4 regions of the Embleya sp. NPDC020630 genome follow, and region 3 is predicted to be linked to each of the others. Evidence: riboswitches for the same ligand, from Rfam matches in the RefSeq annotation. Region 3 holds a riboswitch; each other region holds the start of a gene.
What was found. Region 3 has a riboswitch for cyclic di-AMP ahead of ACH4XV_RS07220 (NlpC/P60 family protein). Riboswitches for the same ligand answer to the same signal wherever they lie in the genome.
Positions count from the first base shown of each region.

Region 1: another riboswitch for cyclic di-AMP. It lies ahead of ACH4XV_RS36630 (transglycosylase family protein); the one in region 3 lies ahead of ACH4XV_RS07220 (NlpC/P60 family protein).
Region 2: another riboswitch for cyclic di-AMP. It lies ahead of ACH4XV_RS42310 (NlpC/P60 family protein); the one in region 3 lies ahead of ACH4XV_RS07220 (NlpC/P60 family protein).
Region 4: another riboswitch for cyclic di-AMP. It lies ahead of ACH4XV_RS01910 (transglycosylase family protein); the one in region 3 lies ahead of ACH4XV_RS07220 (NlpC/P60 family protein).

Region 1 is NZ_JBIRUB010000016.1:66,071-70,189, forward strand. Features, by position in the region: gene ACH4XV_RS36630 (transglycosylase family protein) at 206-1,555, opposite strand; cyclic di-AMP (ydaO/yuaA leader) riboswitch at 1,560-1,781, opposite strand; gene galE (UDP-glucose 4-epimerase GalE) at 2,302-3,270, opposite strand; gene ACH4XV_RS36640 (acyltransferase family protein) at 3,483-4,119, shown strand, end outside.
Region 2 is NZ_JBIRUB010000026.1:2,119-6,237, reverse strand. Features, by position in the region: gene ACH4XV_RS42320 (MFS transporter) at 1-1,118, opposite strand, end outside; gene ACH4XV_RS42315 (winged helix-turn-helix transcriptional regulator) at 1,323-1,787, shown strand; cyclic di-AMP (ydaO/yuaA leader) riboswitch at 2,272-2,409, shown strand; gene ACH4XV_RS42310 (NlpC/P60 family protein) at 2,418-3,509, shown strand; gene ACH4XV_RS42305 (DUF72 domain-containing protein) at 3,699-4,119, shown strand, end outside.
Region 3 is NZ_JBIRUB010000002.1:233,504-237,622, forward strand. Features, by position in the region: gene ACH4XV_RS07210 (PIG-L deacetylase family protein) at 244-963, shown strand; gene ACH4XV_RS07215 (hypothetical protein) at 983-1,339, opposite strand; cyclic di-AMP (ydaO/yuaA leader) riboswitch at 1,707-1,845, shown strand; gene ACH4XV_RS07220 (NlpC/P60 family protein) at 1,855-2,940, shown strand; gene ACH4XV_RS07225 (LuxR C-terminal-related transcriptional regulator) at 3,033-3,710, opposite strand; gene ACH4XV_RS07230 (PspC domain-containing protein) at 3,707-4,119, opposite strand, start outside.
Region 4 is NZ_JBIRUB010000001.1:454,727-458,845, forward strand. Features, by position in the region: gene ACH4XV_RS01900 (phosphoenolpyruvate hydrolase family protein) at 1-673, shown strand, start outside; gene ACH4XV_RS01905 (EthD family reductase) at 750-1,085, shown strand; cyclic di-AMP (ydaO/yuaA leader) riboswitch at 1,287-1,469, shown strand; gene ACH4XV_RS01910 (transglycosylase family protein) at 1,575-2,195, shown strand; gene ACH4XV_RS01915 (nucleobase:cation symporter-2 family protein) at 2,253-3,551, opposite strand; gene ACH4XV_RS01920 (DUF6421 family protein) at 3,910-4,119, shown strand, end outside.

The sequences.
Region 1 (4,119 bases), on a different contig from region 3:
CGCCCCGGGACTTCCACCCACCCGCCCCGCGCGTCCCCCACCCCCGGCCTGCCGCCCGCCCCGCGTCGGCCTCGCCCCCCCCGTGCCAGGCCCGCCCGGCCGCTCGCCGCGCCCGCCCCACCCCCGCGCCCGCGCGGCCCGCACGTGCGAACGGCGGGCATCCCCCGAAGGGGACGCCCGCCGTTCGGCGCGGGAGTGCGGTGGATCAGACGTTCACGCCGTGGCTGCGCAGCCACGTCATCGGGTTGACCGCGGAGCCGTAGTTCGGCGTGGTGCGGACCTCGAAGTGCAGGTGCGGGCCGGTGACGTTGCCGGTCGCGCCGGAGAGCGCGATCTTCTGGCCGGTCTGCACCTTCATCCCGGCCTTGACCGAGATCGAGGACAGGTGCGCGTACTGGGTGTACTTGCCGTCCGCGTGCCGGATCACGACCTCGTTGCCGTACGCGCCGCCCCAGCCGGCCGAGACGACCGTGCCGGAGGTGACCGCGCGCACCGTGGTGCCGGTCGAGACGGCGAAGTCCTGGCCGGTGTGGTGGCCGCTGGACCAGCGCGACCCGCCCGAGCCGAAGCTCGCGGTCAGGGTGGCGCCGGAGACCGGGGCGACATACGAACCGGAGGCCTGCTCGGAGCCCTTGGCCGAGGAGTCGGCCTTGGTGCTCTCGGACTTGACCGTGGTCTTCGGCGCGGCGGCCGGCTTGACCTCGGTCTTGGTCTCGGCCTTGGGCGTCTCCGCCTTCGGCGCCTCGGCCTTGGGGTCGGTCTTGGTTTCGGTCTTGGTCTCGGCGGCCGGCGCGGCCTTGCCGTCGACCGTGAGCTGCTGGCCCGGGAAGATCAGGTCCGGGTTCTCGCCGACCACGCTCTTGTTGGCCTCGTACAGCTTCGGCCAACCGCCTGGCACGTTCCGGGCGTTCGCGATCTGCGACAGCGTGTCGCCGGCGACCACGACGTAGGAGCCGCCCGTCGCGTCCGTCTTGGCGGTCGTCTCGGCCTTGGGCGCCTCGGTCTTGGGAGTCTCGTCCTTGGGCGCCTCGGTCTTCGGCGCCTCGCTCTTGACCTCGATCTTCGGCTTGGCGGTCTCGGTCTTCGGCGCCGGCTTGGCGCTCTCCGTCTTCGGGGCCGTCTTCGGCGCGGTCTTGCCGCCCGCCGAGCCCGTGTCGAGGTCCGGAGCGGCACCGCCGCGGGTCAGGCCCGCCTTGACCGAGCAGACCGGCCAGGCGCCGGGGCCCTGGCTCTTGAGCACCTTCTCGGCGATCGCGATCTGCTGGCTCTTGGTCGCCTGGTCGGCGCGCGCGGCGTACTGCGAGCCGCCGAACTCGTTCCAGGTGCTCTGGGTGAACTGGAGGCCGCCGTAGAAGCCATTACCGGTGTTGATCTTCCAGTTGCCCGTGCTCTCGCACTGGGCGACCTTGTCCCAGGTGCTCACGGACGCGGCCTGAGCCGTGCCCGCCCCGATGATCGGCATGGCGACGCCGACACCGGCGACGCCGGCCGCGGCGATCAGACGCGTGGTCCTGCTGGTGCTGCGACGGCGATGACGCCCGGTTCCGGACAGCATGGCTGGATCCTCTCCCACGCCTACGAGGTGAGCTGTCGGATTCGGGCCGGAGATCGATAGCCCGGTCACGTTCCGAAGAACGTGGCTTCACCCCAAGCCGTTCACGGCCGCCGACCGTCTCGATCGGTGCCGTGCGCGGCGGTTCACCTGTGGTTCCCCCGCTCCTGTCGTGTGGTGCTCGTCAGCCTCCCGAACGGCCGGCGACAGGATTCGGCGTACCGGCGATCGGGGTCCGTGTGGGATACGGACGGATCGAACGCTAAGCAGGCCCCGCCGAAGATCACAAGTCTGTGTCGGATAGAAGCCGATTATCCGTTTTGCGGTTGAGCGCAATGTAGATGATCCCTTACGGAAAGGACCGTAGTTGGCGTTCCGTGGTGGATTCGGCCGGATCGGGTGACAAAGAACCTTGATCAAGCCTCGTATGGATCACCCGGGAATGATCACCGAAACCCCGTTCGTCACAGGCGCATCGCGCGTCTCGGGTCCGGAATGGCGTCGTTACCCATCGCCGTACCCGTCTGCACCCGCAGCCGTAGTGATTCGGCCCACAGGACAAAAGCCCCAAGTCCGATTCATCCCGGCGCACTTCACTCCACGCACTCCCCGCGACGCCGACCGGGCAGCCGGCGTCGCATCGAGGCGTTCGGAGCACACGAAGGCGCTCGGGGTGATTCGGGAGCACAGGACGCGCGGCACACGTTCGGCCGGCCCGGCGCTCACCCCGTGGCGCGTCCCGCGCCCGTCTACCCGCGCCGCGCCTGCCACCCCGCCCACGCGCTCTCCACCATGTCGGAGACGTCCAGGCGGGCCTTCCAGCCCAGTTCGGCCGCGATGCGCTCGGCACTCGCGACCACCCGGGCCGGGTCGCCGGCGCGCCGGGGCAGCGTCTGGGGCGCGAACTCGCGCAAACCGGTGACCTCGCGGATGAGTTCCACCATCTCGCGGACCGAGGTACCCCGACTGCGGCCGACGTTGAGCACCAGGCGTGTGTCCGGGTCGGCGGCGAGCCGGCGGGCGGCGGCCACGTGCGCCTCGGCCAGGTCCACCACGTGGATGAAGTCGCGCACACAGGTGCCGTCGGGGGTGGCGTAGTCGTCCCCGTAGATCACCGGCGCCCGGTCGGCCGTCAACTTCTCCAGCACCATCGGCACGAGGTTGGACACGCCCGCGTCCGCGAGCTCCGGCGCGCCGGCGCCCGCGACGTTGAAGTAGCGCAGCGAGGCGTAGGAGATCCCGTGCGCCCGCGCGGTGGCCCGGATCAGCCACTCGCCGACCAGCTTGCTCTCGCCGTACGGGTTGATCGGCAGACACGGGGTGTCCTCGTCGACCAGGTCCACGTCGGGCATGCCGTAGACGGCGGCGCTGGAGGAGAACACGATCCGGGGCACCTCGGCCGCGACCATCGCCGCGAGCAGCGTGCGCAGGCCCTCCACGTTCTCCTCGTAGTAGTAGAGGGGACGCGCGACCGACTCGGGCACCTGCTTCTTGGCCGCGATGTGCACCACGCCGTCGACCCGGTGCGTCCGGAACGTCTCGTCGAGGAGTGCCCGATCCAGGACCGACCCGACGATCAGCGGCACCCCGTCGGGCACCCGCTTCCGCTCGCCCGAGGAGAAGTCGTCGACGACGACCACGTCCTCACCGGCCGCGAGCAACACTCGCACGACATGCGTCCCGATGTACCCGGCACCGCCGGTGACAAGCCACTTCATGACGCGAGCCTATCCGGCATCCCGAACGTGCGGCGGACCCGCGACGGGGGCTCGGACCCGGCGGCGCGGAGATGCCCGACCCGGGGGCGGTGCGACCGTTACCATGCACGGGATTTCGTGTACAGAGTTCATACATCGCACGGAAAAGCTCCCACGTTGCTGTGCGGTAATCGCATCGGAAGGGCGTGGAACGCGTGCGACGCGTTTTCTCAATGGGCCGACAGGGGACGTTGGCCGATCGTTTCTCGGGCCGGGACAACAGCATCGGGCTGATCCGACTGCTGCTGGCCACGGCCGTCGTGGTGGCGCACGCACACATCCTGGGTGGCTTCGGCAAGCGTGAGCCGGGCAACGGCTTCACCGGTCAGCAGGTCGGCCTCGGTCGGATGTCCGTCTACGGCTTCTTCGTCCTGTCCGGCTTCCTGATCACCCGCAGCGGCATGCGCACCACGACCGGGCGCTACCTCTGGCATCGCCTGTTGCGGATCCTGCCCGCCCTGTGGGTGTGTGTGCTGTTCACCGCGTTCGTGGCGGCGCCGATCATGTTTCGGCACCAGCAGGGCTCTCTGGACGGCTTCTGGCGGCACGGGGAAGGGCCGTTCGACTACGTCCGCGCCAACTGGTGGACGGGTCTGCGCCAGTTGGACATCTCGAACATCCTCGCGTCCGGCAAGAAGTCGGGGCAGGCGTTCGATCCCGGATTCGACGGCGCGCTGTGGTCGCTGAGCTACGAGATGACCTGCTACCTCGTCGTCGCGGCGATGGCCTGGTCGGGCGTCCTGCGCGGATCCCGCCGATTCGTACTGCTGCTGACCGCCCTGCTCTACGGCTGGATCGTGATGGACCTGG
Region 2 (4,119 bases), on a different contig from region 3:
AGCGGGCCGTACGCCAGCGCGAAGGCCAGACCGAGCAGCAGCATCGTCGGGAACATCGCCATGTAGGAGGTGTCGCCGTCGATCGACAGGAACAGCGCGTACGCCGCGGCGGCCGCCACCATCCCGCCGAGGATCACCCGCAGGTTCCCGAAGCGCTCCACCAGTCGCGGTGTCAGCGTCGGCGCGAGTACTGCGTCGGCCCCGACCGCGAGCAGCGCGAAACTGGTCTCCAGGGTCGACCAGCCGCGGATCTCCTGGAGGTAGAAGACCGCGATGAACTGGAACCCGAAGAACGAGCCCGCGAACAACATCGCGCCCAGGTTCGCCCGGACCAGCGCGCCCGAGCGCAGGATGCCGAGGCGTACCAGCGGATTCGCCGCGCGTCGTTCGATGGCCACGAAGGCGAGCAGGAGGGCGACCCCGCCCGCGAAGACCACGATCGTCCGGCCCGGGCCGTCGGCGGGGTGTTCGAGCCGGACCACGCCGTAGACCAGCAGCAACATCGAGCCGGTCACGCTGATCGCGCCGACGAGGTCGAAGCCCCCGCCGGCCTCCGGCCGCTCGTCCCGGGGGATCAGCGCCGACGCCGCCGCCAGGATCACCGCGGCGAGCGCGACCGGTACGAAGAACACCAACCGCCAATCGATCGCGGTCAGCAGTCCGCCGATCACCAGGCCGAGCGAGAAGCCGCCCGCGGCGGTGCCCGCGTAGAAGAGCAGTGCCCGGTTGCGCTGCGGCCCCTCCGGGAAGCCGGTGGTGATGATGGACAGCCCGGCGGGGGTCATGAAGGCGGCCGAGGCGCCGGTCACGAAGCGGGCCACGATCAGCATCCAGCCCTCGGTGGCGAATCCGCCCAGGCCGGAGAAGACCAGGAAGACGGTCAGCCACAGGAGGAACATCCGCCGCCGGCCGAGCAGATCGGCGGTGCGGCCGCCGAGGAGCATGAAGCCGGCGTAGGCGAGCACGTACGCGCTCATCACCCAGCTCACGCCACCGGTGGACATGCCCAGGTCCTCGCGGATGGTGGGCAGCGCGACGTTGAGCATCGCGATGTCGATGCCCTCGAGGAAGATCGCGCCGCAGAGGACGAGCAGCATGCCCCAGGCGCGGGGGCTCATTCGGCCGGCGGGGGCGTCGCCGGGGGTGGATTCGGGGGCGGATTCGGCGGCGCTGCCGGGTGCGGACGTGGATGTGGACATGCGACAGCCCCTCGGGACGCGGGTGGGTGGGATCGCGGTGGGATCGGGGTGCCGGGGGCGGTTCTTCGGACGAACCCGGTTCCCTCTTGTAACCGACCCCATCCTTCGGCAGCATCGACTTCCATGGAAGAAGGCACTTCGAAGGAACCGACCCCCTGCCCGAGTAACCAGGAGGACTACGACGCCCTCCAGTGGGACGTGCGCGAGGGGTGCGAGGTCCGGCAGATCCTCGACCGGGTCGCCGACAAGTGGTCGCTTCTGGTGATCGCGATCCTGGAGAGCCGTACGTTGCGCTTCACCGAGTTGCGGCGGGAGATCGACGGGATCAGCCAGCGCATGCTCACCGTGACGCTGCGCCAGCTCGAACGCGACGGCCTGGTGCGCCGCACGGTGTATCCGGTCGTGCCGCCTCGGGTGGACTACGCGCTCACCCCGATGGGGACCACGCTGCACACCACGATCCGCTCGCTGGTCACCTGGACCGAGGAACATCAGGAACGCATCGCCGAGGCGCGGGCGGAGTACGACGCGCGTGTGGGAGCGGAAGGCGACCTGGCCGTGGCGGCGGGGCGGTCGGTGTCGGGATAGGTCGGGGTAGTGGGCGCGGTGCCGGCCCGGGGGCGATTTTCGAATCCGGGTTCGGGGTCTGCCCACACCTGTTCGGTGTCGCTCGATGTCGCGTATTCGCCTCGGCTCGGCCGGACCGGTGAATGTCCGGTTCGAAAAGGACGGGCAGGCCGGGCGAAACAGCGGAGCCTCGGGAGTGGTATCCCCGCGATCGGCCCATTTCGCGGATGCGGCGACGTTTGCGGAGGTCGGACGGCGGATCCTTGCCGCCAATCGTTGCCAAATCGGTCCAAGATCGACTTACGGGATTCCGAGTGCTTTTCCTGTGATACGACGACCGGTGAAACGGAACTCTTGGCAAAGATTTGGTAATGTAGAGACTCGGGGTGAGGGTCGTGACACGCCTGTGACTATCGTTCTGCGATAGGCGAGCGGCTCCACGTCGGCCACCCGGTCGACACGATCGCCTCCGCCGAATTCGGTGACGGGTTTCGGTGACGGTGGGCAACCGCGGTCGTCGCGACACGAAGCCGGAACCGGGGACCCTCGCAGTCCCTGGGGTGAATCGGTGCTCCGGCACCGTAGGGCGCCTTCTTCCGCCCGAACCCGTCAGCTAACCCGGTAGGCGGCCGAGGAAGGAGACCGCCGCCAGTGGCGTCCCAGCGTCGATCCGGGCAGCACCGCAAGCCCAAGCCCCGCACCGCCGTGCGTACAGCCGCGACCGTGGTCACGGCCGCCGCGACGATGACCGGTGTGATGACCTTCGCCGGCACCGCGAGCGCGGACCCCGCGCAGTCGTTCCAGCAGACCAAGGACCGCGTCAACCAGCTGCACAGCGAGGCGATCAAGGCCACCGAAGCCGCCAACGGCGTCGACGAGCAGATCACCAAGCAGCAGGGCACCGCGAACCAGACCCAGGCCCGGATTACCGAGGAACAGGCCGCGCTCAACACGCTGCGCGACCAGATCGGTGTCCTGGCGGCCAACCAGTACCGCAGCGGCGGCCTCCCGCCGTCGCTCTCGCTCGCGCTCAGCGGCGACCCCGAGGGCTACCTGCAGAAGTCGCAGATGTTGTCCCAGCTCGACGGCCAGCAGGCCGCGAAGCTGAAGCAGATCGCGGCGCAGGCCCGAGTTCTCCAGCAGGACCGCACCGAGGCCTCCTCGCAGCTCGCGGAACTGGAGAAGCTGCGCACCGAGCTGAACCGGCACAAGGGCGAGATCCAGAACAAGCTCACCGAGGCGCAGCGCCTGCTGAACACGCTCACCGCGCAGCAGCAGAAGGAAGTCCTCGACTCGAACGAGCACAAGAACGACGCCGGTTCGCGCACCGAGACCGACCGCAGCTCGCGCGACAAGACGGACCCGCCGACGACGGGCAAGGACGTTCCCGTGTCCGGCCGGGCGGCGGCCGCGATCGCGTTCGCGCGCGCCCAGATCGGCAAGCCGTACGCGCCGCGAGGCGTCGGCCCCGACTCGTACGACTGCTCGGGCCTGACCCAGGCCTCGTGGCGAGCGGCCAACGTCTCGCTCAGCCGCACGACGTGGACCCAGGTCAACGACGGCCCGCGGATCTCCAAGGACGCGCTCAAGCCGGGCGACCTGGTGTTCTACTTCTCGGACAACTCGCACGTGGGCATGTACATCGGCAACGGCAAGATCATCCACGCCCCCCGCCCCGGCAAGAACGTAACCGAGGCCCCCCTGGACTCCATGCCGTTCTACGCGGCCGTCCGCCCGGGCTAGACCGAACGACCGCGCGCGAGCACGCGCGCGTTCACGGCGATCGGTCCCGGGAAGCGCGGCACCCACCTCCCGGACCGATCGCCGTCGTCGTTGCCGCCGGTGCTTCGGGGCACGCGGTATCTCGGGTTGCCCTGCCTGCCCTGCCTTGCCTTGGCGAAGGTTCCGGGAACCGGGGTAGGCGTGTGGACCATGGGTCGTATATCGGTGGGCACTTGTTCGTGGACCGACTCCGCCTTGGTCTCCAGTGGTTGGTATCCGGCCGAATGCCGGGACGCGGAACACCGACTTCGGTACTACGCACGGCAGTTCCCGGTGGTCGAGGTGGACGCGACCTACTACGCGTTGCCCAGCATCCGCAACAGTCTGCTGTGGGTGGACCGTACGCCTGACGGATTCACCTTCGACGTCAAGGCGTTCTCGCTGCTCACCGGGCATCCCACCAGGCCGGGTTCGTTGCCGGCGGAGCTGCGGTCCCTGCTGCCGCCACGGGTGCGCCCGGGTGCTGTCGACGATCGTTTGTCGGACGAGGTCTGGCAACGGTTCAGCGGGGCGCTGCTGCCGTTGCGCGAGGCAGGACGTCTCGGCACGTTGCTCTTTCAGTTCCCGCCGT
Region 3 (4,119 bases):
CGGCGTCCGGTGCCGTGCATCGGCGTGCCGGCGGAGCACCCGCATAGTGGTTCTATTCGGGTGGTTCGCCGGGGCGGCGAGGTGCGGTGCCGGGCGTCGTGGTGCTCGGCGCGGGACAGAAGACACGCCCTGGGTGGGTGTCGGGCGGGTCGTGCCCGGGTCGTTGTCGCGGGCAGGGATCATTGCGCCGACAAACCATCTTCGCCCCGTCGGACATCGGGTCGACCGTCAAGGGAGTACATCGTGCTGGACGATCGCGACGTGGAGCGGGTCCTGGTGCTGGCCGCGCACCCGGACGACATCGACTTCGGGGCGGCGGGGACGGTCGCCACGTGGACCGAGGCGGGCATCGAGGTGAGTTACTGCCTGGTCACCGACGGGGACGCGGGCGGGTTCGATCCGGCGGTGCCCCGGTCGGAGATCGGCGGGATCCGGCGGGCCGAGCAGAGCGCGGCGGCGGCGCACGTGGGGGTGCGGCAGCTGTACTGGCTGGGGTATCCGGACGGGCGCTTGGCGGCCTCCATGGAACTGCGGCGCGACATCAGCCGGGTGATCCGGCAGGTGCGCCCGCAGCGCATGGTGATCCCGAGTCCGGAGCGGGACTGGGCCCGGCTGGCGCCGAGCCACCCCGACCACCTGGAGGCGGGCGAGGCGGCGATGCGGGCGATCTATCCGGACGCGCGCAACCCGTTCGCCCACCCCGAGCTGCTGGAGGCGGAGGGGCTGAAGGAGTGGACGGTGCCGGAGACCTGGCTGTCGCCGACCGCGGCGCCGAACCACGCGGTGGACGTGACGGAGGTGTTCGAGCGCAAGATCGCGGCGCTGCTGTCGCACGAGAGCCAGACGGGCCATCTACCGGAACTGCGCGAGCACGTCGTGTCGATGCTGGAGGGCAACGCGGCGCGGTTCGACCTGGGCGCCGGACGTATGGCCGAGGTGTTCCGGGTGGTGGACACCCGCTAGCGGCGGCGGGACCGGCGGCTCAGGTCCACACCACGGCGATGGCGATGTTCGCCACGGTCAGCAGGCCGATCGCGCCGAGGACGCGCGCGGACACCCGGTCCGCGGCGCGGTTGCCCCACACCAGCAGCAGGATGACCAGCAGGATGCCGAGCTTGGTGCCGATCTTGGCGGTGTCCACGTCCCGGTCCAGGCCGGACTGCACCACGCCCACCAGGGCCAGGCCGGTGACGAGCATGGTCAGCGCGCCGTGCGTCATCGCGGGCACGATCCGCACGTCGCCGGTGCGCAGCGCGGACATCTGGGTGAGGAAGCCGCCGAGCAGGGCCGCGATGCCCACGATGTGCAGCACCAGCAGGATCTGCCGCAGAACGTCCACGTCGTACAACCCCTCGTCGATCGTCGCCCCGGTGGGCATCCGGCCGGCGTTCTCGGCGCCGACGCCAAGTCCCCGCCGCCGTCCGGCAGCCTAGCCGGCGGCGGTTCACGCCTCACCATCGGTCGAATGCCATTAAAGATCGCCAAAAGGGATCAAGATCGACTTTAGGGAATCCGGGCGCTTTTCCCGTGATACGCGGAGATGGAAACGGTGACATTGGTAAAGTTTTGGCAATACGAAGGCCAATGGTGATGGTCCTGACACGCGTGTGACTAGTGTTCTGCGGCAGGCGATCGGCTCGAGGTCGGCCACCCGGTCGACACGATCGCCTCCGCCGAATTCGGTGACGGGTTTCGGTGACGGTGGGCAACCACGGTCGTCGCGACGCGCAGCCGGAACCGGGGACCCTCGCAGTCCCTTGGGGTGAATCGGTGCTTCGGCACCGTAGGGCGCCTTCTTCCGCCCGAACCCGTCAGCTAACCCGGTAGGCGGCCGAGGAAGGAGACCCGCCACCAGTGGCGTCCCAACGTCGACCCGGGCAACACCGCAAGCCCAAGCCGCGCACCGCCGTGCGTACCGCCGCGACCGTCGTTACGGCCGCCGCGACGATGACCGGCGTGATGACCTTCGCCGGCACCGCGAGCGCGGACCCCGCGCAGTCGTTCCAGCAGACCAAGGACCGCGTCAACCAGCTGCACAGTGACGTGATCAAGGCCACCGACGCCGCCAACGGCGTCGAGGAGCAGATCGAGAAGCAGCAGGGCACCGCGAACCAGACGCAGGCCCGGATCACCGAGGAACAGGCCGCGCTGAACGCCCTGCGCGACCAGATCGGTGTCCTGGCGGCCAACCAGTACCGCAGCGGCGGCCTCCCGCCGTCGCTCTCGCTCGCGCTCAGCGGCGACCCCGAGGGCTACCTGCAGAAGTCGCAGATGTTGTCCCAGCTCGACGGCCAGCAGGCCGCGAAGCTGAAGCAGATCGCGGCGCAGGCCCGAGTTCTCCAGCAGGACCGCACCGAGGCCTCCTCGCAGCTCGCGGAACTGGAGAAGCTGCGCACCGACCTGAACAAGAACAAGACCGACATCCAGGCCAAGCTGGCCGAGGCGCAGCGGTTGCTCAACACGCTCACCGAGCAGCAGAAGAAGGAAGTCCTCGACTCGGACGAGCACGCGAACGACACCACGCGGGGCAACGACCGCAGTTCGCGGGACAAGGACAAGGACACCGCGCCGGCGACCAATGTCCCGGCCTCCGGTCGGGCCCAGGCCGCGATCAACTTCGCGCTGGCACAGATCGGCAAGCCGTACGTCTCCGGCGCCGAGGGCCCCGGCTCGTACGACTGCTCGGGCCTGACCCAGGCGTCCTGGAAGGCGGCGAACGTCTCACTCAGCCGCACCACTTGGACCCAGATCAACGACGGCCCCAGGATCGCCAAGAGCGCCCTCCAGCCGGGCGACCTGGTGTTCTTCTACTCGGACAACCGCCACGTGGGCATGTACATCGGCAACGGCCAGATCGTGCATGCCCCGCGTCCGGGCAAGACCGTGACCAAGGCGCCGCTGGACTCGATGCCGTTCCTCGCGGCCATCCGCCCCGGCTAGAGCCCTCGATCCCCCGGCACATACGACGGCGCCCGTCCTCGGATTCGTTCCGAGGACGGGCGCCGTCGTATGTGCCGGGGGACCGCGACCGGTCAGACCAGTCGCCGATCCGTCGCCCAGCGGGTCAACTCGTGCCGGTTGGACAGCTGCAACTTGCGCAGCACGGCGGAGACATGGGTCTCCACCGTCTTGACCGAGATGACCAGTCGGCGGGCGATCTCCTTGTAGGCGTAGCCGCGCGCGATCAGCCGCAACACCTCGCGCTCGCGCTGGGTGAGCCGGTCCAGGTCCTCGTCGATCGGCGGCACGTCGGTGGCCGCGAACGCGTCCAGTACGAAGCCCGCCAGGCGCGGCGAGAACACCGCGTCGCCCTCGCCGACCCGGCCGATCGCGCGGATCAGCTCGTCGCCGGTGATCGACTTGGTCACATAGCCCCGGGCGCCGCCCCGGATCACCCCGATCACGTCCTCCGCGGCGTCCGACACGGACAGCGCCAGGAAGCGCACCGCCGGGATCAGCGACGCGCACCGGCGCAACACCTCGACCCCGCCGCCGCCGGGCAGGTGCACGTCGAGCAGAACCACCTCGGGGCGGGTCTCGGTGACCACGGCCACCGCGCTCGCCACGTCGTCGGCCTCGCCGACCACCTCGACCGCTTCGCCGATCTCGGCGCGCACGCCGGTGCGGAACATCCGGTGGTCGTCGACGAGGACCACCCGGGTGCGGGGCGTGCCCTCGACGGGTGCGCTACTCGTCTCGGTGGTGTTCACGTGTTCGTCCTTCCCACAGCGGACCGGCCGGCGTCGGCGCGGCGCATCTCCAGCTCGACCTCGGTGCCCTCGCCGGGTTCGCTGCGGATGTTCGCGGCGCCCCCGTTGCGGCGCATGCGCCCGAGCACGGACTCTCGCACACCCAGCCGGTCGGCGGGTACGGAGTCGGGGTCGAAACCGGGCCCGCGGTCGCGGACGAACACCGTGACCGTGTCCTCGTCGGCCTCGCCGAACACCGAGATCGCCGCGCCGCCCGCGTACTTCGCCGCGTTCACCATCGCCTCGCGCGCGGCGGCGATCAGCGCGGAGAGCCGGTCGTCGACCGGGCAGTCGCCCACGCACACGATCTCGATCGACACCCCGTGCGCGTCCTCCACCTCGGCGGCGACCCCGCGCAGCGCGGCGGCGA
Region 4 (4,119 bases), on a different contig from region 3:
CGGCGACGCCAACGCGATCGTGGTGGAGATGGCGGGCGAAGTGCTGCCGGTGGTGCGCAGTACCCCGGTCCTCGCGGGGGTGTGCGGCACCGATCCGTTCCGGATCATGCCGCACTTCCTGGACCAACTCGCGGCCATGGGCTTCGCGGGAGTGCAGAACTTCCCGACGGTCGGCCTGTTCGACGGTGTCTTCCGGCAGAACCTGGAGGAGACCGGGATGGGCTACGACCTGGAGGTGGAGATGATCCGGCTGGCGGCGGAGCGCGGCTTGCTCACGGCGCCGTACGTCTTCGACCCCGAGCAGGCCCGTGCGATGGCGGCGGCCGGCGCCGATGTGCTGGTGCCGCACCTGGGCCTGACCACCAAGGGCAGCATCGGCGCGACCACCGCGGTCACCCTCGACCAGGCGGTTGAGCGGGTGCAGGAGATGCGCGACGCGGCGGCGGAGGTCGATCCCGACGTGCTGGTGCTGTGCCACGGCGGGCCGATCGCCGAACCCGAGGACGCGGCGTACGTGCTGGCCCACACCACCGGCGTGGTCGGCTTCTTCGGCGCCTCCAGCATGGAGCGCCTGCCGACCGAGGTGGCCATCACCGAGCAGGCACGGGCGTTCAAGAGCATCACCCCGAGTGGGGACGCCGCCACGACGGGCGACACCCCGGCACATCCGTAACGACCGCGCCCGGCAGCAGCCGCCTGGCGCAAGCGCACGTCCGTCCGTCCGACCATCACGAGCGTGAGGACCCGGCATGTACAAGTTGACCGTGCTCTACGGCCACCCCGAAGACCCGGCGGCGTTCGACTCCTATTACTGGGACAAGCACGTCCCGCTGGCCCGCACCATGCCGGGGCTGACCGGCTGGACCATCGGCAAGTGCGAACCGGATCCGTCCGGCGCGAAGCCGCCCTATTACCTGGTGGTCGCGCTGTACGCGCCCTCGCGCGCGGAACTCGAGGCTGTGCTGGATTCGCCCGAGGGGCGGGCCACGGTGGCCGATGTGCCCAATTTCGCGACCGGCGGCGCGACGTTCCTCTGGGACGAGGAGCGGGTAGTGGTTCCGGTAGAGCTGCCCGCGACGGAATAGCCCGTCGCTGACGCACGCGTGACCACGCGGCCGCGCACCGTGTACGCCGGAGCCGTGACCTGCAAGGATGGCGACAAATCGGGCAAATAGGTGTTATTCCCCCTTATGGGGGACGTCACAAACCGCCCGAAATGTTTGCCAACCCGGCGAACCGGTGCGTAGCTTCGTGGTTGTTCGCACAAGCGGACTCCCCGGGCGGTACGCCGAATCCTGCCGCCGCCCGAGGGAAGCAGTCGAAATTGACTGGCGGCAGGAGCGGGGGAACCAAGTGAGCCGACATCGGCACTGCCGATGCCTGGGGTGAAGCCATGCCTGTGACAGGCGAGGCCGGGCCAATCGTCCGAACCCGACAGCTAACTTCGTAGGCGCCCGACGAGGTAATCAATGACCTTCCGTGCCATCACCGCTCCGGTTCGTTCGCTCTCTCGTGGCCGTCGCGCCGGCATCGCCGTCGCCGCGGGTGCGGGTCTCGTCCTTCCTCTCGTGGGCATGGCGGGCAGCGCGAACGCCGCGACTTCGTCCACCTGGGACGCGGTCGCCCAGTGCGAGAGCACCGGCAACTGGAGCATCAACACGGGCAACGGCTTCTCCGGCGGTCTGCAGTTCACCCCGAGCACCTGGAACGCGTTCGGCGGCAGCCAGTACGCGGCCAGCGCCGCGCAGGCCTCCAAGGCGCAGCAGATCGCCGTCGCCGAGCGGGTCCTGGCGAGCCAGGGCCCCGGCGCCTGGCCGGTCTGCTCCGTGAAGGCCGGCCTGGGCAAGGGCGGCGACGCCAACGCCACGGCCGAGTCCTCGACCGCCGGCAAGACCAAGTCCTCGGTCGAGCCGAAGGCCGAGCCCAAGTCCGAGGCCAAGCCCGCGACCGGCAACGCGCCGAAGCTCAACGTGCAGCCCAAGCAGGACGTCGCCAAGCAGGACGCGCCGAAGTCGGCCGCGACCGAGCGGGCGTCGGGCTCCGGCACCTACACCGTCAAGTCCGGTGACACGCTGTCCGCGATCGCGGCCAAGCTCGGTGTCAAGGGCGGCTACAAGGCCCTGCACACGGCCAACGCCGGCGTCATCGGCGACAACCCGAACGTGATCGCGGTGGGCACCAAGCTCGCCGTCTGATCTCCCCTCACCACGTGGGCCCCGCCGAACACTTCGGCGGGGCCCACGTGCATGTGGTCATGCTCGAGTGGGCTGTTGGGCGGACTGGGCCGGCAACGTGACGGCGGGGTCGGTGGGTTCGGCGGGCGCCTTGCCGCCCGCGCGACTGGTGTGGTTGAGCAGCAGGTTGAGCACGACCGCCACGATCAGCGCATTGGAGCCGGCGTTCGGATCGGCCTTGCCCAGGGTGCGGATGCCGGCCACCGCGACGGTGCCGAACAGGACCACGCCCGCGCCGCCGAGTATGGGCTGCGGGACCAGCGCGACCAGGCCGCCGACAATCGGCATCAGGCCCATGAGGACCAGGAAGCCGCCGCAGACCGCGACCACGAACCGGCTGCGGATCCGGGTCAGCGCGACCAGTCCGATGTTCTGCGCGAAGGCGGTGCAGGCGAAGCCGTTGAACACGCCGCCGAACGCGGTGGCCGGGCCGTCGGCACGCAGCCCGCCCGCGATGGTGCGGTCGTCGGCGGGTTTGTCCACCACCTCGCTCAGCGCGATGATGTCGGCCGTCGACTCGGTCATGCACACGATCATCACCACGAGCATCGACACGGTCACCGATACGTCGAACTGCGGTGCCCCGAAGGCGAAGGGCCTTGGCACCTCGAACATCGCGAGGCCGCTCAGCGCGTCCCCGTCCACCCGGTCGAACGGGATGGCCGGTAGCGTGCCGACGAGCAGCCCGAGCAGGACCGCGACACGCTGCCCGAATCCGGTCAGCACCCGATGCAGGACCAGGATCGCCACCAGCGTCGCGGCGGCGAGGCCCAGATTGGTCATCGAGCCGTAGTCGGCCGCCTTCCGGTCGCCGCCCTGCGCCCAGTTGCCCGCCACCGGCGGCAGGGACACGCCGATCAGGGTGATCACCGTCCCGCCGACCACCGGCGGGAAGAAGCGGACCAGTCGGCAAAAGACCGGGGCGAGCACGAGGCAGAACACGCCGGCGACGATGGTCGAGCCGAAGATCACCGGCAGTGTCGCGTCCTGCTTGGCCGCGGCCACCGCCAGGATCGGCGAGACCACCGCGAAGGTGACGCCGTTGACGAACGGCAGTCGCGAGCCGATCCGCCAGAAGCCGATCGTCTGGAGCAGCGTGGCCAGGCCCGCGATCAGCAGGCTCGCGCCCAGCAGCGTGGTCGTCTCGGCGGGGGGCAGGCCGAGCGCGCCGCCGATGATCAGCGGCGGTGCGGCGACGCCGGCGTACATGGTGGCCACATGTTGCAGGGCGCCGACCAGCATGCGCCCGGGCGGCAGGACCTCGTCGACGGGATGCGTGGTCGCCTGCGCGGATCTTCCGGTGATTTTCCAGCCCATGTCCGTGCCTCCACATCGGATGCCGTCGCGGGGACGGTCCGGCCCATTGGCGTACGGGATCGCAGGTTCGGGCAGCGGGAGTGGATGCGGATCCGGGGCGTTCCCCTGACCAACGGTTTTCGTGATGCAGAATCAGTATTCCGTAGAACAGAACGAGACTGCAGGGAGGGGTCGGATCGGCGGTCAATAGCCACAGCTGTCGGCGGCTCGGTCGGCGAGCCAGTGATCGCATTCTCAACTTATTCGGGCAAAACGCACTGGAGACGATAAGATTGCGTTTGAATCGGCCTTGCCACGTGAAATTCTTTTGACATAGGTTCGTCTGACCGTGGTTCCTGCGTTTCCCTGAGGGGGTTTCATGTCCGACATGACCCGCGTAGCCGTCCGTACCGCCGTCGACCACCCGCAGTGGCCGGTGCTCAAGGAAGCCGTTGCCGACCTGCGTCCGCTTCAGGCCAAGGACGGCTCGATCGAGCCGTCCGGGCATGCTGCCGCCCGTCTCCTGGTCGCCGACATCACCGCCGCCATCGCGGCGCTCGCCCCGCTGTTCCCGTACGACGAGGCGTAC